2 regions of the Sphingomonas sp. CFBP 13706 genome follow, and region 2 is predicted to be linked to the other one. Evidence: riboswitches for the same ligand, from Rfam matches in the RefSeq annotation. Region 2 holds a riboswitch; the other holds the start of a gene.
The links. Region 2 has a riboswitch for fluoride ahead of IFS44_RS18460 (voltage-gated chloride channel family protein). Riboswitches for the same ligand answer to the same signal wherever they lie in the genome.

Region 1: it holds a riboswitch for fluoride, as region 2 does, so the genes downstream of both, IFS44_RS20850 (voltage-gated chloride channel family protein) here and IFS44_RS18460 (voltage-gated chloride channel family protein) in region 2, are expected to answer to the same signal.

The regions. Positions count from the first base shown of each region.
Region 1 covers NZ_JACYVM010000028.1:2,394-14,679, reverse strand. The annotation lists gene IFS44_RS20910 (CPBP family intramembrane glutamic endopeptidase) at 1-80, shown strand, start outside; gene IFS44_RS20905 (c-type cytochrome) at 570-1,052, opposite strand; gene IFS44_RS20900 (molybdopterin-dependent oxidoreductase) at 1,065-2,300, opposite strand; gene IFS44_RS20895 (TDT family transporter) at 2,390-3,541, opposite strand; gene IFS44_RS20890 (LysR family transcriptional regulator) at 3,538-4,410, opposite strand; gene IFS44_RS20885 (sulfite oxidase) at 4,566-5,624, shown strand; gene IFS44_RS20880 (MgtC/SapB family protein) at 5,621-6,133, shown strand; gene IFS44_RS20875 (anti-sigma factor family protein) at 6,185-6,955, opposite strand; gene IFS44_RS20870 (RNA polymerase sigma factor) at 6,952-7,461, opposite strand; gene IFS44_RS20865 (YncE family protein) at 7,463-8,902, opposite strand; gene IFS44_RS20860 (DUF305 domain-containing protein) at 8,904-9,269, opposite strand; fluoride riboswitch at 9,433-9,509, shown strand; gene IFS44_RS20850 (voltage-gated chloride channel family protein) at 9,533-10,888, shown strand; gene IFS44_RS22505 (DUF190 domain-containing protein) at 11,013-11,285, shown strand; gene IFS44_RS20840 (sulfite exporter TauE/SafE family protein) at 11,502-12,011, shown strand.
Region 2 covers NZ_JACYVM010000015.1:23,512-36,620, forward strand. The annotation lists gene IFS44_RS18435 (hypothetical protein) at 1-92, shown strand, start outside; gene IFS44_RS18440 (hypothetical protein) at 796-1,641, shown strand; gene IFS44_RS18445 (hypothetical protein) at 1,638-2,078, opposite strand; gene IFS44_RS18450 (sulfite oxidase) at 2,475-3,560, shown strand; gene IFS44_RS18455 (YidH family protein) at 3,560-4,000, shown strand; fluoride riboswitch at 4,241-4,317, shown strand; gene IFS44_RS18460 (voltage-gated chloride channel family protein) at 4,341-5,705, shown strand; gene IFS44_RS18465 (hypothetical protein) at 5,716-6,192, opposite strand; gene IFS44_RS18470 (molybdopterin-dependent oxidoreductase) at 6,206-7,450, opposite strand; gene IFS44_RS18475 (TDT family transporter) at 7,558-8,709, opposite strand; gene IFS44_RS18480 (LysR family transcriptional regulator) at 8,706-9,578, opposite strand; gene IFS44_RS18485 (malate dehydrogenase) at 9,667-10,650, opposite strand; gene IFS44_RS18490 (hypothetical protein) at 10,697-11,866, opposite strand; gene copM (CopM family metallochaperone) at 12,011-12,508, shown strand; gene IFS44_RS18500 (YncE family protein) at 12,505-13,109, shown strand, end outside.

The DNA of each region.
Region 1 (12,286 bases), on a different contig from region 2:
TCGCCTTCTTCATCCGCCCTGCGATCGGGGACTGGATGATCTCGCGTAAAGCGCCGATGTGGGCCGTCGCGGCCTCGTAAGGAGACGGTCACCTGAACTGTACGAGCAGGGCAGATTGTGCGCGCCCCTTGCAAGGTCAGGTTGCATGAACAAATGACTGGTATTGGACTTTGCTGCCGCGCGCTTGATTGTCCGCAACTGGGCGCTTCCGGTCCGTCCGCTTTCCAGACGAATACCGCCCTCCCCGTCCCCCTTCCTGCCGCCTCGCCTCTATATACTTAATTTCCCGCCGGTGCGTTTCAGGTATACCCTCTGCGTTCCTACTCTGGCCGGTCCGATTTCCGCCAAAAAGGGACATTAAGAATTTAGCTCGGATTGGCCCTTTGGTCCGCCTGGAGTCCTAACCAAGGAGGACCAAACGGCACCCTACCAAACGGCACCGATGAAGCTTCATTGAGGGTTGAAGCTCTTCCTTCTGTCCGCTCGCAAGGCAGTGTCGGCGCGTTGCAGTTCACTGCTGGCGACCGTCCCACAAACGATGGTATTTCGGGATTATGGAAGGAGATCGGTTAGCCTGTTCCACCTGAGGCATCGGGAGCCGCCTTGGGGTCGGGATCCTGTGCCTTGCCTGTCGCGGGTGCCGCCTTGTGGCTCGGCATAGCGATGAGATAGGCGACGATCGCGTTGACGTCCTTCTCGGCCACCGGAGCCTTGTACACTTCGCGCATCTTGGTGACGGTCGCCTTCCACTGATCCGCCGATAGCGCAGGCTGGGTCAGCGCCATGCTAGCCGAGTGGCACGAAGTGCAGTTGGCGTTGATGACGTCGGCGTGCGGACCATCGGGGTAGGTAACGTCATCGACCGGCAGGTCGACGCTGGTCGAGGCGAGCGAAAAGCCGCGGGCTGAGACGCTGGTGGGCGGTGCCGGCTCGGATGTCTCGGAGATCGGGGCAGGCGCCTTGCGGCTGCTCGGCGCCCCGATCGAGACGAGGATAATACCGGTCAGGCCGATCAGGCCAGCGGCCATGATGCCGGTAGACGGGGTCTTCATGCTACTCGCTCCTCAGGCCGCGATGATGGTGGTGGTTTCGATGTTGCCGCGCATGAACCCGCCCGGGTTCCAGATCGGCTTCATCGGCTGGGCGACCCCATTGGTGTTCCAGCAGCGCACCATGATCGGGTTGGGACCGCGTCTCAGCGGCACGCGACCATCCCACCGACGGAAGCTGTACCTGCCCTCGTCCACTCCGAGCGTCGTCTTGTACCAAGTGCGCCCACCATCCGACGAGACATCGACCTTGGCGACGCCGCAATCGCCGCCCATCGCGATGCCGCCGACCGGGATCGACGCCTCATAGGCGATCGCCTGGCCATCGGGCAGGCTGGTCATCCAGCTGCGCGGGATCATGCGATTGATCGGCACGGTCGGGAAGTCCTTGGCACCGGGCGCGACATTCGCGCCGGGTGTCGCCGGTATCTTGTAGGCCTTGGCCATCCAATACTGGTCGTCAAGGCCGGGCAGTACCTCGATCGCGTTCAGCATCTTGACCCAGTAGGTCGAATACCAGCCCGGGACGATCAGCCGGCAGGGAAAGCCGTTGAGGAGCGGCAGCTGCTCGCCGTTCATGCCGAAGGCGATCATCACTTCGCCGTCGCGGGCATGGTCGATGTCGAGCGCCTTCTCGAAGTCAGGGGCGTCCGCCACAACCGGCTGATCGAGCGCGCCAAAGCGCACCTGTACCGCGCCTGCCTTGACCCCCGCGAGGTCCAGCACGTCGCGCAGGCGCACGCCGAGCCATTTGGCATTGCCCATCGCGCCGTTGCCCCATTGCGCGCCGGCGACCCGGGGCTGGAACAGCCCACGGCTGTTGCCCGAACACTGGTTGACCGCCGCCATCTCGACCCGCGGCAGGCGCAGCAGTTGGGCGAGGCTAATCGACAGCGGTCGGTTGACGTGGCCGAAGACGTTGAGGCGGAAGCTCTCGACGTCGATCGAGGTTGGAATGTCGGCCCAGTGCCAGCGAACGAAGAACTGGTCGTTGGGCGTGAACACCGACTTGTCGAACACGTCCATCGGCGTCTCCAACAGCGGAGGATGGATGCGTTGGAGGATCATGCTGCCCTTGCCAGGAAAGGCGCTGGTCATCGGCCGCTCGGCATTGCCGCCAGGCAGCTTCAGGTCGACGAGCTGCTGCGCCAGCGCAGGTGCTGCGGCAAGGCCGGCGGTGCCGAGCGCCGTACGCCTGAGAAAGCGGCGACGGCTGGTTTCACTCGCCAGCGCGGCGTCAAAATTGTCCATGACAAGGCTCTCCTGTGGCCAGCCACGCTGGCGGTTCGAAGCGGCGTTCTGCAAGTGATCGGACCGATTGATCCGATCATCAGGGTGGATCAGTTCGGGGTAGCGATGCAGGGCGAGACGAACAGGTTGCCGCGCCATGCTCCGGCGAGTGTCTTGGCACCGACCAGCAGCCACATCGCCGCGAGCGCGACCGTCAGCACTGTGCCGACAATACCGAAGAAGCCTAGGTTCAGCGTCGTACCGAGGCGGAAGGTGGCGACGGTGTAGACGCCGAGCGGGAAGGTATAGCCCCACCAGCCAAGGTTGAATGGGACGCCGGCGCGCCAGTAGCGGATGGTGATGAGCGTCGCGAGCGCCAGCCACCACAGGCCGAAACCCCACAGACAGAGCCCGGCGACGACGCCGATCCCTTGCGCGACGGTACCGACACCGACCAGCCCATGCGCCGCGAGGATCGCCGGCGCATCCGCCCCAAGCACCAGCATACCCAGCGCCCCGGTGCCGATCGGCCCCAGCGCAAGCCAAGAGGATGCCGCCATGCTCTCGTGCGGGAGCTTGTGGAGCGCCATGCGCAGGATCAGGATAGCGAGGATGCCAAACGCGACCGGCACCGAATAGGCCCACAGCACGTAGGAAGTGGCGAGCGTCACGATCTGCGCGTGAGGATCGGTCAGATGCGGCGCGAGCAGCCCGCCGCTGGCACCCGCCACTTCCGCTGCGACGACCGGCAGCAGCCATACCGCAGTCATGCCGTCCAGGCTGTGCTCGTGGCGGGTAAACATCAGGTAGGGGATCAACACGCCGCAGGCGAGCGACATGGCGACGTCGATCCACCACAGGACGTGTGCGACCGGCACGATGCCGTTACCGAACCGCGCGATCCCGAAGGCGAGGCATCCGTTGATGATCGTCGCCAAGCCCATCGGAATGGTCCCGATGAACATTGACACGGTGTTGTGGCCGAAGATGCGCCGTGCCTCATGCCCGAACATCGCCCAGCGCGCGCCATAGAGACCGGCGAACAGGATGAAGAGCGCGATGTTGAAGAACCACAACACCTCGCCAATCGGTTTGAGCGCGGGGCCGATATTGGGCACCTGCGGCAGCGCGAGAGCGAGGATGCCGGTGCCCATCGTCGCGGCGAACCAGTTGGGTGTGAACTGGCGGATCATCTCGCGCGGGTGATCGAGCCTGCTTAGCGGCTTGAGGCCGGTCAGGGCCGAAGGTGCGTCGGCAGTCATGCGACCTGCTCCTTGATGAGGTCCGTCAGCGCGTCGGCCGCGCGGGTGCGATAGCGTTCCTTGTGGCGCAGCGCGTGGAAGGCGCGATCGGGTAACCCAAGCGGCAACTCGACCAGATCGCCGGCCTTGAGCGCGCGTGCGACGACCAATCGCGACAACACAGCGACGCCGGCACCGGCCTCGACCGCGGTACGCACCGCCTCGTTGGACGGCAGCGTCATCGCTACTGTCAGCTGGGCCGGATCAAACCCGCGCGTTCGCAGCACGTCCTCGAAGGTCGAGCGCGTGCCCGAACCCTGCTCGCGGACGATCCAGCGTGCAGCGCGAAGCCAGTCCTCGTCGACGCGCCCGGCGTCCTCATGGCCGACCAGCACCATCGGGTCACGCCCGACATTCCAGAGGGCGAGCGCCGGTTCGTCCACCTCGCCCTCGACGAAACCGAGCTCCGCCGCGCCGCTCAGGATCTGCGCTGCTGCACCTTCGGTGTTGTCGATCGCCAGTTCGACCGCGATCTGCGGGTGGCGTTCGTAGAAGGAGGCGAGCTTTGCCGGCAACCAGTAGCTCGCGATCGTCTGGCTTGCGACGATCCGCAACGAACCACGGGCAAGCCCGGCATAGTCCGCCAGCATCGTCTCGGCATGCGCTGCCCGCCCCAGCACTGCGCGCGCTTCCTCCAGAAAGCCGCGGCCTGCTTCGGTCAGCTGGATGCCACGCCCGACACGGTGAAACAGAGGAACCCCGTAGCGCGCTTCGAGGGCCGCGACCGCGCCGGAGGCAGCGGACTGCGTGACGTTCAGCACCTCCGCTGCCTTGGTGACGTGTTCGCGCTCGGCGACACCGACGAATATTCTGAGTTGCTCCAGGGTCATGCAGCTTATATCGCGCAATCTTATCGATACGACCAACCGTTTGATCCGTTTATTTCAATCTGGATATCGGAACGATCGGTAATCCTTCGTCTGCGATAGTCTTGAAGATTTGAAGCGATCCGCGCGCTTGCGGCGTTGGTTCGTCCATGACTGATATGATCGAGCGCAAATCCGAGCCCTACAACGCCGAGCCGACGCCCGGCGCGCTGATCGAGCGGTTCCTGACGCCGCAGGCGCTGTTCTACGTGCGCAGCCATGGTGCGGTGCCTGATCTGCCTGCCGATCACCGGATCGAGGTCAGCGGGATGAGCATGGAAAGACGCTCCTTCTCGGTGGAGGAGTTGAAGAGCGCGTTGGCCACGCGGACGGTGACGGCAGTTCTCCAGTGCGCCGGCAACCGGCGCACGGATCTTCAGCAGTTCGCAAAAACGTCCGGCGACCCGTGGGACGTGGGCGCGATCGGCAATGCGGAGTGGACCGGCGTACGACTGTCCGACGTACTGGATGCCGTCGGTGCGCCGGATGCGTCCGACCTGTTCGTGGCGTTCACCGGAGCGGACGAGGTGGACGTCGAAGGCGAGGAAGCATTGTTCGGGGTCTCGATCGCCATGGACAAGGCGCGGCAACCCGACGTCCTCATTGCCTGGGCGATGAACGGCGAGCCGCTGACGCCCGAACACGGCGCACCGATCCGCATGGTGGTGCCGGGCTATGCCGGGGTGCGGAGCGCCAAATGGCTGACACGGATCGAGGTGCGCGAGACGCCATCCGACGCACCGATCCAGGCGCACGACTACAAGCTCTTTCCTGCCGATGTGACGAGCGACACCGTCGACTGGAGCCAGGGTCTGACCATCAATGCCATGCCGCTCAACGCCGCGATCTGCGTGCCCGGCTCTGGCGAAAGCTTGCCGGCCGGGGAGGTGCGGATCGAGGGCTATGCCATCGCCTATGATCGCCGCGTCTCTCGGGTCGAAGTGTCGGTAAACGGTGGTCGCGACTGGCAACAGGCGACGTTCACCGATGATCCGGAGGCGCACTGGGGTTGGCGGCGCTGGACCCTCGACGCCACGCTCGACAAGGGGCGCCAGCACCTTGTCGTGCGCGCCTTCGACGACACTGGACAGGGTCAGCCCGAGCGGCCGGATACGATGTGGAACTTCGCTGGCTATCTGTGCACCGCCTGGCATCATGTGCACGTGCTGGTCGAATGATCGAAGCGTCAGCGGCACCGGATCTCGGCTTTTGGATCGATGCGATCGGGCGGCTGGTGGTGGCGACCGCGGCTGGGATGGTGCTCGGCTGGGAACGCTCGCGCGAGAACCGGCAGATCATGGGCTTGCGGACGCTGGGCCTCGTCGGTCTGGCGAGCTGCATCGCCGTGCAGGCGATCGTACACAGTGGCTTGCCGAATGTGAACGCCGATGCCGCAGGACGGGCGATGCAGGGCATTCTGTCCGGCGTCGGCTTCATCGGTGCCGGCGCTGTGCTGCGGGTCGGCCAGGGTCAGGAAGTGCATGGATTGGCGACTGCCGCATGCATCTGGGTAACAGCCACGATCGGCGCGGCAGCAGGGTTGGAGGTGTGGCCGCTCATCATCGGCGGGTTGAGCCTTGCGATGCTCGTACTGTTCGTCGGCGCTCCACTCGAACGTCGCATTCGCGAACGGGCCAGGCTGACTCCGGCAGAGGCCGACCGGAACGATGCCGCGCGCAAGCCGTGATCCCGCTGGTCCGCCCAGTGCCTGTCGGCGCTGAGAACTGGCCAGGTGCTATCAGGACACAAGCGCCGCATCGGCCTGGCGCTGGACCTCGTTGGCGATCGGATGCAGCTCGGCAGCGGGGCGCTCCCCCACCACACTATAGCCGATCCCGTCGACCGCCCATGTGACCCGGCCCATGGTCCCGCTGGACGTGCTGGTCATGCTTGCGCTCTTGTCGATTTGCATGGGCCTCGTCAGCACCGCAAGCTTCGACGCTTGCGGTCCATCATAGAGGAGCAGCGCTGCAGGGCCGTGGGGCGTCGCGACCAATCGCCCCCCGCCATAGCGGTAACCCGCTGTGCTGAGGTCCGGGATGGTCACGCGCTCACCCAATCGGCTGGAGGTCCATCGGATCAGCATGGCGCGCTGGTCGGGGCCGATTTCCGCCGGTCGAATCCGGTCGGCGGCATAGACACGGAAATTGTCGCTCGCCTCATTGGCCAGCGCCGCGATGCCCGCGTGGGGTTCGCCGCTCCACCGCGCGCTCGACCAACCACCGCCAAATCCGACCGCCAGCAGAAGCGACGCGGCGATGGCGAGTTGCCAAGGCGGTTGGCGTTGCCGTCCCCTGATGGCTGCGACGCGCATCGTCGCCGGGATCGGTTCCTCCGCGATGGGAGCGAACAGGGACGCAAGGGCTCGCGCCTGCTCCGCCTGCTCCCGCAAACGGGCATGCACGTCCGGCTGGCCTTCAAGGTAAGCGTCGACCAGACGCTGCCGCTCGGGCGACAGCCTTCCATCGATCCACGCGGCCAGATCGTCCTCTCCGATCGGGCTGGTCATCGAATACTCCTTAATCGTGGCCGTTCACCCTCGCGGAGGAGCGTCGCCAGACGGTCGCGCGCCCGCGATATGCGCGACATCACCGTTCCCAGCGGCACGCCGACGACGGCAGCGACTTCCCCATATGACAGACCTTCGACGGAAATGAGGAGCAGCACCGTCCGCTGCTCCTCGGGCAACGCATCAAGTGCGCGCAACAGGTCTCGGTGGTGCAGGCCTACGTCCTGATCGGCCGGGCGGCCGAGCGCAGCGTCGTCGACGAGGTGGAGCGGAACCGCCGTACCTCGCCGACTGTGCTGCCGCTGATGGTCGACCAACAGATTGTGCAGGATCGCGTAGACCCATGGGCGGACCTCCGCACCCCGTCGCTGGCGCCAGCGCCCGACCGCGCGCTCAAGGCAATCCTGCACCACGTCATCCGCCATCGCCGGATCGCGCAACCACGACCGGGCATAGCGGCGCAGACCGGGGATCAGTGGCTCGATCGCGGCGGCAAGCGGGTCCATCTCAGTCGCGCTGCACCTGCACGATGCGGCCCGGAGCGCCGTTCACCACCTCGGCGACCGCCAGAAAACGCCGGGGTGCCGCGGTGCTGCCTTGAACGATCTGCCGGATCGGACCCGACGCGTTGACGATCGCCGCACCTGCCGGATTGCTCATGAAGTTCGCAAGCGGCTCTACCGCACCGCTGCCGTCCGCGTTGGCGGTGAGCACGAGCATGTAAGGCTTCTTGGGCTGCAAACCGGTAACGGCACTCTGCACGACCTGAATGATGCCCTGGTCGAAGAGGGTAATGCTGCTTGCAGCACCATTGCCGCGAACCGGCCCCATGTTCAGATGCACCGCCTTGCCTGCCGTACCGAGCGGTTGAAGATTGTCGGTGCCGAGGCCTGTCGGAATAGCGTTCGGCACATAGGCGATCGCCTGCGGTGCCTGTCCGACCGGCACGGTGGCAACGACCTTGTTGCCGGCGGTGTCGATCGCGGCAAGTTCATCAGCATTCTCCAGCCCGACATAGATGCGCCGGCCGTCGCCCGATGGCCAGACACCGTGCGGCATCTTGCCGACCGGGATGGTGGCGACAAGCGCGAAGTCGGACGTGCGGAACACCTTCACCGCGTTTTCCCCGCCTACCGTGACATAGGCGAACTGTCCCCTGACCGTGCGGGCGAAGTTGACGTGATTGGTGATCGGTCCGGTATCCAGCACCTTGAGGATCGCGAAAGGCGGCTTGGCATCGAATGCGACCGTCTTGCCGATGTCCTTCAGCGTGAACCACACCTGCTTGCCGTCCGGCGTCGCGGCGATGTTGGGACAGAACGGACTCGGCTGCGCCACCTGTCCGACCTGCGCGTGGGTCGAGACATCGAACACGGCCAGCACCGGATTGAACGAGGAACAGACATAGCCGTATCGGCCATCGGGAGAGAAGATCGTCATGCCCGGACCACCGGGCGTCTTGATGCGACCGGTCTCCTTGTACGTCTTGGGGTCGAGCACGGCGATGTAATCCTCGCCGCGTACCGTAACCCACACCTCCTTGCCGTCCGGCGTGAAGAACGCCTCATGCGGGCTGCGCCCGACATAGGTCGTGTGCTTGACGGTGTTGGTGGCGGTGTCGATCCACGACACGGCGTTGGATCCGATCGACACGACCGCCAGTGTTTTCCCGTCCGGCGAGAAGCCGAGGCCGTGAACCAGCACCTGCCCCTTGTAGAGCGGGGAAAAATTCATCGGCTGCGGATCGCCGAGCTTGATGACGCCGAGCAACCTGTTGTCGGCCGGGTCCGTCACCGACACCGTGTTGGAGAATTGTTCGGATGCATAGACGCGGTCGCGGTGGCTGACAGGCACGTCCTTGGCGTTCCACGGCGCCTGCTGGGCCATGGCAATGCCCGGTGCGGCGCTCATCAGCAAGGCGGCCGAGCGCAGGAAGGTCCGGATCATGTCAGTGCTCCATATGGCTGTGGTAGTCGCCGCCCTGCGTCGGGGCTGGCGTCGAAGGGGGTAGCGGCTGACCAATCGCCAACTTCATGGCGGCGATCTCCTGCTGCTGATCGATGATGATCTCCTGCGCAATGCGCTTGAGCTGCTCGTTATGACCGTAGCGCAGCTCTGCCACCGCCATATCAATGGCGCCCTGGTGATGCGGAAGCATCATTGCGACGAAGTCGCGGTCGACGTCGCCGGACGGCTTGACCATCATGCCCGCCATCATCCGGTCCATCGCGGCAGATACCATGCTGGCGTAGCCATCGGCGGGGGCGGCCGCGACTGCGCCGGTGAGCATGGCCGAAGCAGTCAGACCCAGCATCCAATTTCGTCTACGCATAAGCCTCCGGCGCATCAGTCTCGAAAGCGTAGACGACGCCCGTCGAGATTTATTCCATGGTTGAGCCAATTATTGATCCTCAGCAAAACAATGGTCTCATCGTGACCCTGCCGATGGTTGACCAGGTCGCCGTCGGACAGCATATGCTCGGCACGGCGATGGATTTCCGCCGGGCCATTCGGCCGAACCGCCCTCGCAAGGGTCGATGATTCCTACCAGGCGCCGCAAGGCAGCAAGGAGGAATCGTGCGCGCGACATTTCGCAATCTCTACGACCAGTTCAACATGGCAGCGTTCATTCGCGATCGCCGCACCCATGCCATGTCGGTGCTGCGATGGGCCTTGATCCTGGTCCCGATGGCCGCAATGGTGGGAACGCTCTGCGCGGCTTTCTTGTGGAGCCTCGATGCCGTGACCCGGCTTCGCTTTGCCTTTCCCTGGCTGCTCTACCTGCTGCCGATCGGCGGGTTCGTGGTCGGACTGCTTTACCATCTGACCGGCCGCTCGGTGGAGGGCGGCAACAACCTTATTGTCGAGCAGATCCACGAACCGGGCGGGGGGGTGCCACTGCGGATGGCACCGCTGATCTTCTTCGGCACGGTGGTGACCCATCTGTTTGGCGGTTCGGCCGGGCGCGAAGGCACCGCCGTCCAGTTGGGCGGCAGTCTCGCCAGCGGTTTCGGTCGCGCGCTCAAGCTCGATGCTGACGGCACCCGCATCCTGCTGATGGGGGGCATTGCGGCCGGGTTCGGCGCGGTGTTCGGCACGCCCATCGCAGGGGCGGTGTTCGCACTGGAGGTGTTGGCGATCGGGCGTGTCGAATATCGCGCGCTGGTGCCGTGCCTGGTCGCGGCACTGGTCGGCGACTGGACGTGCCTTGCCTGGGGCATCCATCACGGCGTCTACCGGATCGATGCGCTGGTGCCGGTCGATGCGCTGCTCGTCACCAAGGCGGGCGTCGCCGGGGTTGCGTTCGGGCTGGTCGGTCTCGCCTTCGCCGAAGCCAATCACACGCTCGGCGGGTGGCTCAAGCGCATCGTCTCCTATGGCCCGTTACGCCCCGCCATTGGCGGCATCGCGGTCATCGCGCTCGTCTACCTGTTCGGAACGCGCGACTATCTCGGACTCGGCACGTTGGCAGCGACGCCCGACAGCCTCACCATCGCCAGCTTCTTCGGACCGGACACGCATCCGTGGAGCTGGGCGATCAAGCTGCTGTTCACCGTCGTCACGCTCAGCGCCGGCTTCAAGGGTGGCGAGGTGACACCGCTGTTCTTCATCGGCGCGGCGCTCGGCAACGCACTCGCCCCCATGTTCGGCGTGCCCACCAGCGTATTCGCCGCGCTCGGCTTCGTCGCGCTGTTCGCGGGCGCGGCCAACACCCCGCTCGCCTGCACCTTCATGGGCATCGAACTGTTCGGCGCTGCCTATGCGGTGCCGATCGCGGTGGCCTGCTTCGTCGCCTACCTCTGCTCCGGTCATAACGGCATCTACCTGTCGCAGCGCGTCGCGGTGCCGAAGGTGCCGGCGACCGGCCTCACCCCGAACGCGACGCTTCGCGAGGCGCGGGCACACCGCGCCTCGCGAAGCCCACGCTCCTGATCCCCCCACCAATCGAGGGTTTGTCCATGCCCAATCGTTTCACCGTCCAGCATCGCGAAATCGGCATGCTGCGTATCTACATGAAACCGTCCGACCGAATTGGTGAGCGCAGCCTGCGTACGCTGTGGGCTGCCAAGCCGCTCTATCGCGAGCTAATCCAGACGGCATCATCAATGCCGTCGCGCAACACACGCACTATGGGTTCAGCAACCACGGCCAGATCCGCGAGAACGGATCGGAGGCGGCCGATCCCCATCTGACGATCTGCGTCGAACTCGTCGGCGAACGCGACCAGCTCGACCGGTTCTGCCGGCGACATGGCGACCTGCTCGGCGACAAGGTGATCGTCTACAAGCAGCTGGAACACTGGTCGGTCATGCCGCGGTTCGACCGATGACACCAATGATCGAATATGGGCTGCTGATCGTCGGTGCATTTGCGGCTGCTGCAATCTCGGGTTCGGCCGGGTTTGGCGGGGCACTGCTGTTGCTGCCGCTGCTGATTTAAGTCGTCGGCGTGACCGAAGCGGTGACGCTGCTGACGATCGTCCAGATCATCGGCAACGGTGCGCCGGCCGGGATGGGCTGGGCTGGCGCCAATCCGTTGGCGGCCCGTGTTGCTGTTCCTCTCCGCTGCCATACCGTTCTCGATGCTGGGCGCATTGTCGTTCGCGTCGCTACCGACGGCGCTCGTTGCGCGGATCGTGGGCGTGGCGATCCTGCTGTTCGTCATCCTGAAGGCCACGGGCATGATCGCGTTTAAACCCTCGCGCCGCGTGCTGGTGATCGGGGGCGGTGTGACCGGCCTGTTGTCCGGGCTAGTCGGGAGCGCCGGGCCGCTCGGCGCAGCGGTGTTCCTGAGCCTCGGTTTGCCACCGCTTGCCTATGTCGCGAGTGACGCGGTCGCCTCGATCGTGATGCACAGTGCCAAGACAATTGTTTACGGCGCGACGATCGACCTTGGACCAACCTTCTGGCCGCTGGCGATCGCGATGGGGCTGGCGATGATCGTTGGCACCTGGGCGGGGTGCTTGCTCATCAAGCGTCTGCCCGTTGAGCGCTTCCGCCAGCTCGTCATGGTCCTGCTCGCGCTGATCGCGACCGAGATGATCGTCATGGGTTAGTGGGAGGATTGTCGCGAATATCCTGAGTTTCGCTACACCAGCTCAAGCGTGGTCGGCTGACGGCGTAGCTGTCGCGAATGTCAGTCGCGGAATTACGCGACTTTCAACGCACATCTGCGACACGCTAACCTGTGCGTTAACGGTGTCGCTACGCAGGAGCCGGTGCCCGGCTCGTTCAGCTGAGCCGCAGCCAACCGCGCGGCCGGACGGCGGCTTTCAGGGAGCAGAAAAGTTGTCCTGAATGACTTACTATGGGTCGGAAGTCGCCCGGCAGC
Region 2 (13,109 bases):
GCGGCGGCGGCGGGGTCGGAGGCGGCGGCATAGGTAACGATTTCCCCGGCGACGATCCACACCATGTCGCGGCGCAGAACGCGGAGCGATAGGCTAAGCCCTCCCGATCTCAGTCATGTGCGATCCAGAAGCGGACGTTCAGATCATCGGTTCAGCTCCCCAATTCGGCCGCTCTCTTCATGTCCACGGCCGGTGATGACTTGGGGCGTCGAGCCCCCTCCCTCTGACTGCCAAGGCTTCCTCAAAAAGGGATGCTTTTCCAGAACGGCGCGCGCGTCCGGATTGTGACATTTTCGGAGACAGAACCGTGCTAATTATTGCTGATGTCTATAGCTTAAATCTTCAATCCGGACATTTCCGAAATTCGATCGCTTTCGGTCAAACGGTGGGACTGGCAACAAACAGGTGATTGCGCCTGAGCCGCTCTGCCAGCGCGTAGCGTACATCTGAGTCTGTTCTAGGCTGAATCCCCTATTAAGGTGGGCGCCGGATACAGGTAGCTCTAGCGGTTTCGCGCTCTGGCTTGCCTCTGCGCTTTCCGCTTAGTCTTCTTCGCGGACCCCGCAATTTGGACTGGCGCCGGATTACTCTGCATCTTACTCTTATTAATTGAGTTTGCACTGTTGCTAGAGACGCCGGGTGAGAACCAAGCTTTGAGTTTAGAAAGTGTGACGCGGATCATTTTTGAGCCTTTAACCCGTTGAGACGAAATCTGCCATTCGTCAAAGCGCGTCGGTTTAGCCGAACGCTCGCGTGCGGATGGCATGGCCGTGCGGCCCGTGCTACCATTGTCGAATGGATCATGACTATGTTTGGTCGCGCCGGGATGAGTTTCGAGCTCTTGCCCAGCGTTCCGCCGATCAAGCCCGCAAGCTGCTTGCATCGAATGACGAGCGATCAGTCATCTATGCTGCGCTTGAATTGAGGCTGGGCCTCGAAGCGTTAATATACGGCCATGCGATCAACTATCTTGATGAGCTGGGCGATCTTAAGCGGCTCGATTGGCAGGCACCGAAACTACTTGAGCGCCTCCTTGAGATTGATCCGTTCGCAGATAGCACCGTGTTCATCAGGGAAGTCGACGATCAAACGGGTGAGTATCGCGACATCGGATCTGAGGCTCGTCTTGACTTCAAAAAACTAAAAAAGCGATACTACAAGCTCGGCAACGCCCTGCACGCCCCTTCGATTGTCAGCCTATTGAAGGGCGAAGCGAACACGACTGACTGGCGAGCTGAGTGTGGCAACATTATCGAAGTTATTGATGAGGTACTTGCTTCTACCGCGACGGTACCGGGCGGCACTCATTATCCAGTTTTCCAGATGGATTGCGCTTGCGGCACCTTAGTGAAACGCCGAACTGATCCCCTGTTTGTCCATCGTGGCAATCCTGCGAAGGGCGCGGCATCGATCAAGGTTCGTTGCACGAAGTGCATCCAGTCGGCTGAGGTATCGTTAAGCGAGGTCGGCGATCATTTTGAAGTCGTGCTTGATCAACTTGCCTTCGACTGCCCCCATGAGGGTTGCGGCAAGCGAAACGGTATTTGGGAAGCAGAGCTAGAGGACGGCCACAAGATGGATTGCGTTCACTGCAAGGGTGCAATCCTCATGTCGGCGGCGCTCAGGCCGGTCGTCGTTTAGCCCCCCGTGATGGCTTTCCACGACCATTCTAGGGCCTTGCCGAATGCTAGGCTTCCCACAAAAAAAAGCACGAGGCATCCGGGCTGATATATCAGCCGTTCGCGGCCTGCCCGGGTGCGCTCGCGCAATGAGGGGAGGGGAACGGTCGCGAGCCAACGGTCGAACCGGTCGTGATCGCCCCTGTCGTCATTGTAGATGCGATCATGTTCCTCAGCCGCTTGAGGGTCGAGCTTTGCGCCGCCGCCACGCGAAACAACCTTGCCATCCGGGTATATCTGAAGTGCGGGGCCTTCGCCGGGATGGTCGAGCCATATGGCATCTTCAACGTCGGTAATGCTCCAATCAGGGGCATAGCCCTGCTTCACCATTCGGTGAATGCGTCGAAACGTCTCGGTATCGCGCCGTTCCTGTTCGTTGCGTTGTTCCCACTCGTCCACAAGCCGCCCCCCTAGGTGAAAGCTTATCGACGTGGTGCGGGTTCGGGAAGCGCTGGCGCGGACATCATTGATATCATTGACACGCCTCGCCTAAACGCCGGCACGCTGGCTCAGGCGGCGCAAAACACCCGTTTGTCGCGCATCTGCGATGGCGACAGGGTTTTCCGTCATCCCTAGTACCTAGCGACGACTTTTGGGACAAAGCCGTCGTAGCAAGTCCAGCCACATCGCGACGATCTACGGGAAAGGCTGTCTGGCGCTCGGCGCCTTCGCGCGACGGCATAGTGATCGCTCCACCGCCGTCTAGAAAGGGATAAGCTATCGAAAGAGTCTGGGTGACATCGCCTAGCAAAACGATCGATTTCGCTATTGATTTCATCATGGTAGGCCGCTTGCATGACCGCATCCGATCGCGCCGAACAGAATCTGATCCTCCGCTGTCCGGAGCCGCTCAATGCGGAAACGCCCCCGGATAAACTGATCACGTCCTTCCTGACGCCGCAGGCGAACTTCTACATCCGCAGCCACGGACCTACGCCGGAACTGGCCGACGATCATCGTATAGCGCTGGACGGCTTAGTCGACCGCCCGCGCTCCTACACGGTTGCCGAACTTCAAACGGCATTTGCGACCCGGACAGTGACCGCGACCATGCAGTGCGCCGGCAATCGTCGGGCACATCTTCAAGACGTGGAAAAGACTTCGGGCGATCCCTGGGACGTGGGCGCGATCGGCAATGCGGCGTGGACCGGCGTCGCACTGTGCGACGTGCTCGCCGCAGCCGGCATCCAGGACGGCGCGTCGTTCGTCGGCACTACGGGGGCCGACAACGTGGATGTCGATGGTGAGACAGCACCGTTCGGTGCCTCGATCTCGATCGCCAAGGCGCTAGAGCCCGACGTGCTGATCGTCTGGGCCATGAATGGCGAGGCGCTGGCCCCCGAACATGGCGCACCGCTGCGGCTCGTCGTGCCGGGTTATGCGGGCGTTCGTAGCGCCAAGTGGCTGACGCGCATCGAGGTGCGCGATCGCCCGTCCGATGCGCCGATCCAGGCCAAGGACTACAAGCTCTTTCCGGCATCGGTAGCGAAGGAGGACGCGGACTGGGATCGGGGTCTGACTATCGAGGAGATGCCGCTCAATGCTGCGATCTGCGCGCCGGTGGACGGCGCGCATGTCAGCGCCGGCGCGTGCGAAATCGCGGGTTATGCGGTCGCCTTCGGCCGAGCGGTCTCGCGCGTCGAGGTCTCCGTCAATGGCGGCACCGACTGGCTGCAGGCGGAACTGACTGCAAAACCCGATGCGCCTTGGAGCTGGACGCAGTGGCACGTCACGGTCGATCTGTCTCCCGGACTCCACGTCCTGATCGTGCGCGCCGTTGACGGTGCCGGGCAGATGCAGCCCGAACGGCCCGAGGCGATCTGGAACTTCGCCGGCTATCTCTCGACTGCCTGGCATCGCATCGCCGTTACCGCTGGCTGATGGACGCGCCGCACGACGCCGATCGGGCCCATGCGAAGCTGGCGGAGAGCGCGAGCAAGCTGAAGGACAGCGCAGTCCAGCAGGTGGACAGCGCCGACCGTCGCACAGAGCTTGCCGCGGACCGCACAATCCTCGCCGGCGAACGCACCTATGCTGCCTGGGTACGTACCGGACTGGCGGCGCTCGCTTCCGGTATCGGCGCGCGCGCGCTGCTCAAGGACGTCGTGTTCCCGTGGCTGGCGACGGCGACCGGGACCATGCTGATCTTGTTCAGCGCCTTTTGCTTCGCCGCTGCGGTGTGGCGAGAGATGGGCGCAGGCGCCCCGCCGCCACGACCGGACATCAAGCGCCTGCCAGCGACGTTGCTCCTAGTGATGAACGGGTTTCTCATGCTCGTGTCACTGGCCGCGCTCGTCGGCATCTGGACGGCACGCTCGTAGCAGCCATCCCTAGGTTTGCTGCGAGCCGATCAGACCCCGCAGCGCATCCGCGGCTTTCGTGCGGTATCACCCCCTTGTGACGAAGCCCAAAAACGACGTGGGCCAAAGCCGATCGGTCCCGCATGCAGCGTACCCGGGGTCGGTACATAATAACGGGCTTAGATAGACGCTGCCGACTGCCCGGTCCGAGCATTTGCCCGACCAATATGCCCATTGACGGTTGGGGCAAACGTCTCATAGATCGACTTTGGCAATGGATTTCTGCCGGGCAATTTGGCCGAACCGCTCTGATAAGAGCTGATGATTCCTACTTGGCGCCTTCAGGCAGCAAGGAGGAATTGTGCGCGCTACCTTTCGCAATCTCGTCGGCACGCTGAACGTCGCGGCATTCATGCGCGATCGTCACGACCATGCGATCTCTGTCCTGCGCTGGGCGCTGATCTTGCTGCCCATGGCGGCACTCGTCGGGACGCTATGTGCGGCGTTCCTGCTGAGTCTCGATACCGTTACGCGACTGCGGTTTGCGTCGCCTTGGCTGCTCTATCTGCTGCCGGTGGGCGGGTTCGTTGTCGGATTACTGTACCATCTCACCGGGCGCTCGGTGGAGGGCGGCAACAACCTGATCGTGGAGCAGATCCACGAGCCTGGTGGCGGGGTGCCTCTGCGGATGGCGCCGCTCATCTTCTTCGGCACAGTGGTGACGCATCTTTTCGGTGGCTCGGCCGGACGTGAGGGCACCGCCGTCCAATTGGGCGGAAGCCTTGCCAGCGGTTTCGGCCGCGCGCTCCGCCTCGATGCGGGCGGCACGCGCATCCTGTTGATGACGGGTATCGCAGCCGGGTTCGGCGCGGTCTTCGGCACGCCGATCGCAGGCGCGGTCTTCGCGCTCGAAGTGCTGGCGATCGGCCGCGTCGAATACTCCGCGCTAGTGCCTTGCCTCGTTGCGGCGCTGGTCGGAGATTGGACGTGCCTCGCCTGGGGTATCCATCACGGTGTCTACCCGATCGGCGCGTCGATACCGGTCGATGCGCTGCTCGTGACGGAGGCAGGTGTTGCGGGGATCATATTCGGACTGGTTGGTCTGGCCTTCGCCGAAGCCAACCACCTGGTCGGGGGATGGCTCAAGCGGATTGTTCCCTATGGTCCGCTACGTCCAGTGATCGGCGGGGTCTTCGTTATCGCGCTCGTCTTCTTGTTCGGCACGCGCGACTATCTGGGCCTGGGTGTCCTGGCAGCGAGGCCCGACAGCCTTACCATCGCCAGCTTCTTCGGACCGGACACGCATCCGTGGAGTTGGGCGATCAAGCTCCTGTTTACCGTCGTTACGCTCGGCGCGGGTTTCAAAGGCGGTGAAGTCACGCCGTTGTTCTTCATCGGCGCAGCGCTCGGTAACGCGCTGGCGCCTTTCTTGGGCGTGCCGACGGGCCTGTTCGCCGCGATCGGCTTTGTCGCGGTCTTTGCCGGGGCCGCCAATACCCCGCTCGCCTGCACCTTCATGGGAATCGAACTGTTCGGCGCCGGCTATGCGGTGCCGATCGCCGTCGCCTGTTTCGTGGCCTATCTCTGCTCGGGCCACAACGGCATCTACCTGTCGCAGCGCGTTGCGATACCCAAGGTGCCCGCGAACGGCCTTGCCCCCAATGCAACACTGCGCGAGACACGTACACGCTGCACAGCACTTCGCGCGCAGAACCGCGTGCCGTGAGTTGATGGGCCTAGCCTGATCCCCCCGATACGTCGGGCGCAGCCTTCGGATCGGGGTCTTGCGCCTTGCCCTTCGCGGCGCCCGGCTGCTTTGCGCTCATGGCGGTCAGATAAGCAACGATCGCCGGCACGTCAGCCTGTGCAACGGGAGCCTTGTAGACCTCGCGCATCTTGGTGACCTCCGCGGTCCACTGATCGGAAGAGAGTGGCGGCTGGTTCAGCGCCATGCTCGCCGAATGACACGAGGTGCAGTTGGCGTTGATGACGTCGGCATGCGGGCCGGCGGGATATTGGCCTTCGTCGGTCGGGAGATCGACTGTAGTGGACACCAGCGAGAAGCCGCGCGCCGAGACGCTTGGCGGCGGTGGTGCGGTCGGGGCGGCAGGCGGCGGGGCGACGCGGCTGTTCGGGGCACCGATCGCGAGCAGAAGAACGACGGTCGCGCCGACGAACCCGAACGACAGCGTGCCGATGGAAGGCGTTTTCATGGGGGAGCGCTCCTCAGCCGACGACGATGTTGGTGGTTTCGATGTTGCCGCGCATGAACCCGCCCGGGTTCCAGATCGGCGTCATCGGCTGCGCGATGCCGGCGGTGTTCCAGCAGCGCGACATCAGTCTGGTCGGACCCGCATGCGTGAGCGGCACCTGCGCGTCCCAGCGGCGGAAACTGTATTTGCCGTGATCGGGGCCGAGCGTCGTCTTGTACCAGGTCTTGCCGTTGTCGGTCGACACATCGACCTTGGCGACGCCGCAATCGCCGCCCATCGCAATGCCGCCCAGCGGGATCGACCGGTCGAACGCGATCGCCTGCCCTTCGTCGAGGCTCGTGACCCAACTGCGCGGGATCATCTTGTTGATCGGGACGGCCGGGAAATCCTTCTGGCCAGGCCGCACGTTCGCGCCTGGAGTGTCAGGGATCTTGTACGCCTTAGCCATCCAGTAACCGTCGTCGGGCGCGGCAAGCACCTCGATGTCGTTCAGCATCTTGACCCAATAGGTCGAATACCAGCCGGGTACGATTAGCCGGACCGGGAAGCCGTTGAGGAGCGGCATCTGTTCGCCGTTCATCCCGAAGGCGAGCATCACTTCGCCGTCGCGTGCGTGGTCGATCGACAGCGACTTGGCGAAATCCGGTGCGCCCGCAACCACCGGCTGGTCGAGCGCACCGAACCGTACCGCGACCGCGCCCGGCTTCACGCCGGCGATGTCGAGCACATCGCGCAGCCGCACGCCTAGCCATTTGGCGTTGCCCATCGCCCCGTGGCGCCACTGCGCGCCCGCGACGGGCGGCTGGAACAGCGCACGCGAATTGCCCGAGCATTGGTTGATCGCCGCCAGCTCGACGCGCGGCAGCTTCAGCAGTTGCGCGAGCGAGATCGACAGCGGCCGCGTGACCGCGCCGTGCACCTTGATCCGGAATGCCTCGACATCGATCGCGGTCGGAATGTCGGCCCAGTGCCAGCGGACGAAGAACTGGTCGTTCGGCGTAAAGACGTCGCCATTGAACACGCTCATCGGCGTTTCCAGCAGCGGCGGGTGGATCCGCTGGAGGATCATGCTGCCCTTGCCGGGGAACGCACTGGTCATCGGCCGTTCCGATGGGCCACCCGGCAGATGCAGGTCGACCATGCTCTGCGCCAGCGCGGGTGCGGCGATCAGCGCGCCGCTGCCGATCGCAGCCTCTGCGAGAAAGCGACGGCGGTTCGTCTCCTGCGCCAGTTTCATATCCAGGCTGTCCACCAACATTCTCCCGTTTCTGTCATGATCTGTATGCGCGACCTGTCCGCCGGTCTGCCCGGTACGGGTCGATCGGATGCGCCGGTTCGATCCGGCAGGACGATCAGTTCGGCCCTTTAATTGGCTTGGGCGATGCAGGGCGACACGAACAGGTTTCCGCGCCAGCCGCCTGCGACCGTCTTGGCGCCGACCAGCAGCCACATCGCGGCGAGTGCGATCGTGAGGACGGTGCCGACGATCCCGAAAAAGCCGAGCTGGAGCGTCGTGCTGAGCTTGAAGGTCGCGACCGTGTAGACGCCGAGCGGGAAGGTATAGCCCCACCACCCAAGGTTGAACGGAATGCCCGCGCGCCAGTAGCGGATCGTGATCAGCGTCGCGAGCGCCAGCCACCACAGGCCGAAGCCCCAGAGCAACAGCCCGGCGATCGTGCCGATTCCTTGCGCCACTGCGCCGATCTGGCCGAGGCCGTTGGCGGCGAGGATCGCGGGCGCGTCGCTACCGAGCACCAGCATCCCGAGCGCACCGGTGCCGATCGGACCGAGCGCGAGCCAGCTCGAGGCGGCCATGCTCTCGTGCGGCAGCTTGTGGAGAGCCATCCGCAGGATCAGGATCGCAAGAATGCCGAACGCGACCGGCACCGAATAGGCCCACAGGACATAGGAGGTCGCCAGCACAACGAACTGATGATGGGCGTCCGCCAGATGCGGTGCGAGCAGGCCTCCGCTCGCGCCTGCGACCTCGGCCGCGACCACTGGCAGGAGCCACACCGCGGTCATGCCGTCGAGCGAATGTTCGTGCCGGGTAAACATGAGGTAGGGGATCGCTACACCGCAGGCGAGCGACATCGCGACGTCGATCCACCACAATGTCTCGGCGATCGGGATCACGCCGGCGCCGAACCGCGGCAGGCCGAACGCCAGGAACCCGTTGATGATCGTCGCGAGGCCCATCGGGATCGTACCGATGAACATCGATACGGTGTTGTGCCCGAAGATCCGCCGCGCCTCGTGCCCGAACATGGTCCAGCGCGCGGTGTAGAGCCCGGCGAACAGCGTGAAGAGCGCGATGTTGAAATACCACAGTGCCTCGCCGACCGGGTGCAGCGATGCGCCGACCCCCGGAACCTGCGGCAAGGCCAGCGCGAGGATGCCGGTGCCCATCGTCGCGGCGAACCAGTTGGGGGTGAACTGCCGGATCATCTCGCGTGGAGAGTCGAGCCGGCTGAGCGGCTTCAGGCCATCGAGAACGGGTTTCAAATCGGCGGTCACTTGCCAGTCTCCTTGATGAGATCGGTCAGCGCATCGGCCGCCCGGGTACGATAGCGCTCTTTGTGCCTCAGCGCGTAGAACGGACGCCGCGGCAGACCGAGCGGCAGATCGTGCAACGTTCCGGCCGCGATTGCAGGTGCGACGACATGCTGCGACAGGACCGCGACGCCTGCGCCAGCCTCGACCGCGCTGCGGACCGCCTCGTTCGACGGCAGGGTCAGCGCGGTGGTGAGGTCCGACGGATCGACGCCGCGCTGGCGCAACACCTCCTCGAACGACGAGCGCGTGCCCGATCCCTGCTCGCGGATAATCCAGCGCGCGGCGCGGATCCAGTCCTCGTCGATCGTGTCGGCAGCGCGGTTGCTAACCAGCACCATGCGGTCGTTCGCGACCGTCCAATGCGCGAGCGCGGGCTCGTCGATCACACCTTCGACGAAGCCGAGCTCGACTGCGCCGTCGAGCACGCGCGCCGCGGCCCCTTCCGTGTTGTCGATCGCCAGTTCGATCGTGATCGCGGGGTAGCGCGCATGGAACGCCGCTAGCTGGCGGGGCAGCCAATAGCCCGCGATCGTCTGGCTTGCGACCAGCCGCAGTGTGCCGCGCTCCAGCCCGGCATATTCGGCCAGTGCAAGTTCCGCGCTCGCCGCACGGCCAAGGACGGCGCGCGCGTCGATCAGAAACATGCGGCCCGCTTCGGACAGTTCGATCCCGCGGCCGACCCGGTGGAACAGCGGCACGCCGTGCCGAGCTTCTAGCGCGGCGATGGCAGCGCTTGCGGCCGACTGCGTCACATTGAGCGCTTCGGCAGCGCGCGTCATGTGCTCGCGCTCTGCGACACCGACGAAAATCCTGAGTTGTTCGAGGGTCATGCCCGATCTCCTTGCCCCAATGATAGGGAAAGGAGATCAATCGAACCAACCAAAGATTACGGTCATTCCAATCAGATATACCGATTGGTCATTTCAGAATGTCGATAACCGCCTCACGTTCATCGACCAGTTCGGCAATCGTGCGATCGAGCATCGATCGCTGGAACGGATCGAAGGTAAGGCCTTCGATAAGCGCATACCCACCGCTCATGCAGTGCACCGGCACGCCGCACACCAGTCCTTGCGGGATACCGTAGGCGCCATCTGACACCACGCCCATCGACACCCAATTATCGCCTGCGCCGTGCACCCAGTCGCGCAGATGGTCGATCGCTGCATTTGCGGCCGACGCGGCCGAGGACGCACCCCGTGCTTCGATGATCGCGGTTCCGCGCTGCGCAACGGTGGGGATCAACGTTTCGCGGTACCAAGGCTCGTCTCCGATACGGTCGGCAAGCTTTTGGCCATCGAGTTCGGCATTCCCCCAGTCGGCAAACATCGTTGGCGAATGGTTTCCCCAGACGACGAGCTTCGTAATCGCATCGACACCGACACCCGCCTTGGCCGCAAGCTGTCCTTGCGCGCGGTTGTGATCGAGGCGGATCATCGACGTGATGTTTTCGGCAGGAAAACCCGGTGCGCTTTGCGCAAGGATCCAGGCATTTGTGTTGGCGGGATTGCCGACGACCAGGATCTTGGCGTCGCGTTTGGCCACTGCGTCCAGCGCTGCGCCCTGCGTCTTGAAGATCGCTGCGTTGGCAGCGAGCAAATCACGGCGCTCCATGCCCTTCGAGCGGGGACGAGACCCGACCAGCATGGCCGCATCGATGTCCTTGAAAGCCACCATCGGATCATCAGTAATGATCAAATCTGCCAGCAGCGGGAACGCGCAATCCTCCAGTTCCATGACCACGCCGCGTACTGCGTCCATCGCCTGCGGCACGTCGAGCAGTTGAAGGATAACGGGCTGGTCCGGTCCGAACACGTCACCCTGCGCGACCCGGAAGAGCAGCGAATAGCAAATTTGTCCTGCGGCACCGCTGATCGCGATCCTGACGGGGGGCTTGGTCATTTTGGAAAGGGCTTTCGTTGGAAGATTACAGACGGTGTAAGACCGATCAACGCGCCGCCAGGGCAAGCGCCGCATCGCGCCCGGATGGCACTAGATTGGCGAGACCTTTTCCTGATCGCACGGCACCAGGAACGTAGATCAGGCTTTGCGCATCCGTACTGATCGGGATCGTCGACGCGGTGGTGTACGTCAGCGTGTCGATCCCAGCGACCTTGTTGGTTCCGGCCAGGCTGGCATAGATCCTCGTACCATCGCCCGACGGCCAAACCGCACTCGGAGCCGCTTGTAGCGGGATGGTTGTCACAGCCTCCAGGCTGTCGGTTCTATAGACCTTGATTGCAGGTTGATCGCCGCCAACGCTGACATAGGCAAAGGAATCGTCCGCGCGCTGGGCGAAGTTGACCGCGCCCGTTGCTGGACCAGTGTTTATCACTTCGCGTACCGCAAACGGCGGTTTGGCAGCAAAGACCGTGGTCGTGCCGCTCTCGCGGCGTGTTGACCAGATTTGTTTGCCATCTGGCGAGACCGCGATTGCTCCCGCACCTGCACCGTTGCTGGCAACGTGTCCGACGACGCGCCGATGCTCGACGTCGACAACCAGGATGGACGGCCTTTCAGTAAGCGATACAAAGGCATAACGTCCGTTTGGCGACAGGATGGTCGCGCCCGCTCCGCCACTTGCTGGTACGCGGGTGATCTCCCGCGCGGTCTTAGGATCCACGACCGCGATGGCATGTTCATCGCCGAGCGAAACCCAGAGTTCGTGCCCATTGGGCGTAAACGCGACGGCGGTAGGCGACGTCTGGAACACGGTCCGGCCTCGTTCCGTGTTCGTGGCCAGATCTACGAGCGTCACACTGTGCTGCGCTAATGCCGATACCGCCAGGGTCCGCCCGTCACGCGTTGCAGCCAGGTGCTGGACTTTGGAGCTGGAAAAGCTGGGCTCAGCTATCGCGCTTTTGGCGAGGTCGATGCGTCCCAGTTCGTTGCCCGCTGCAGGATCGATGACAACGATCTTCGTCGATGTCGGGTCAGACACATAGATCCGGTCATGATGACTAAGGTCGATATCAGCCTTCGACCACGGTGCCTGAACCGCCTTGATATCGCAGGGAAAGTCGTCCGCCGCAGGTGCAGCCCAATAGGCCTGAGCGATCGCCGGGACTGGCGCTACGGAGGCCAACATCGCGGCAACCAGAACGATCGTGGCTTTCATCGTTTGATCCTTATCGCGGATCCGGCGGGTGATCGTGCCAGTCCGATGCCGCTAGATCGACCGATATGTCCCTCGCGTCCAACGCATAGTCGCGATGGTTTCAATACGAAAACGCGATCATAGATCGCCTACCGTTCTTGTTAGATGATCGGAACGACCATGCTTATGCGTTGGACCGGCGGCTGCGCCGCAATTACTTACGCTGTCACGCTCGGCATTCATCGCTCGCGTGTCATAAATGGGAACACTAAAGGCATGACGATGAAATCTCGCACGGCCTTGCTAACGGCGATAGCCGTGTCCGTATCGACGGGTGCTTTAGCGCAAACGGACGGTTTCGCGTCCGCAATGGATGCGGCGATGGCGCGGATGCACGGCGCGATGATGACCGGTTATTCGAGCGATCCCGATCGCGACTTCGCAAAGATGATGATCCCGCATCATCAGGGCGCGATCGACATGGCCGAAGTCGAACTGCGGTTCGGCAAGGATGAACGCCTGCGCCGGCTCGCCCAGGGAATCATCGTCGAACAGCGTCAAGAAATCGCGGTGATGCAGGGCATCTTATCCGAAGGCGGCGCGTTGCCGCTTCACACTGAACCGACCGCGACCGGTCACCCCCATCACGGAGACCGTCCATGAAGCGTTTTACCTTAACCGCCTGTGCTGCCCTGTCTTTTTCGGCCCCGGCATTTGCGCAGCAGGTACCGAACGCGACCCCCGACATCCCTGTTAGCGCGCACGATCGGTTCTACACTTCGGACCAGTTCTCCAACACCGTGTCGGTGATCGATCCGTCGACCAACACGCTGCTCGGCGTGATAAAGCTCGGCGACCAGACCCCCTCGAACCTCAGCCCGCTCTACAAAGGACAGCTGCTCGTGCACGGCATGGGCTTCTCGCCTGATCGCAAGACGCTGGCGGTAATCTCGATCGGCTCGAACTCGGTGACGTTCATCGACACTGCGACCAATGCCGTGAAGCACACGACCTATGTGGGCCGATCGCCGCACGAAGCGTTCTTCCGCCCCGACGGTCGCGAAGTCTGGGTCGCGGTGCGCGGCGAGGATTATATCCAGGTGCTCGACGGCAAGACCTTCGCGCCGACCACGCGCATCCCCGTCCCCAACGGCCCCGGCATGACGATCTTCTCGCCGAACGGAAAATACGGTTACGTCTGTTCGAGCTTCACACCCGAGACCGTGGTGATCGACACCGCCTCGAAGAAGATCGTCGGTCGCGT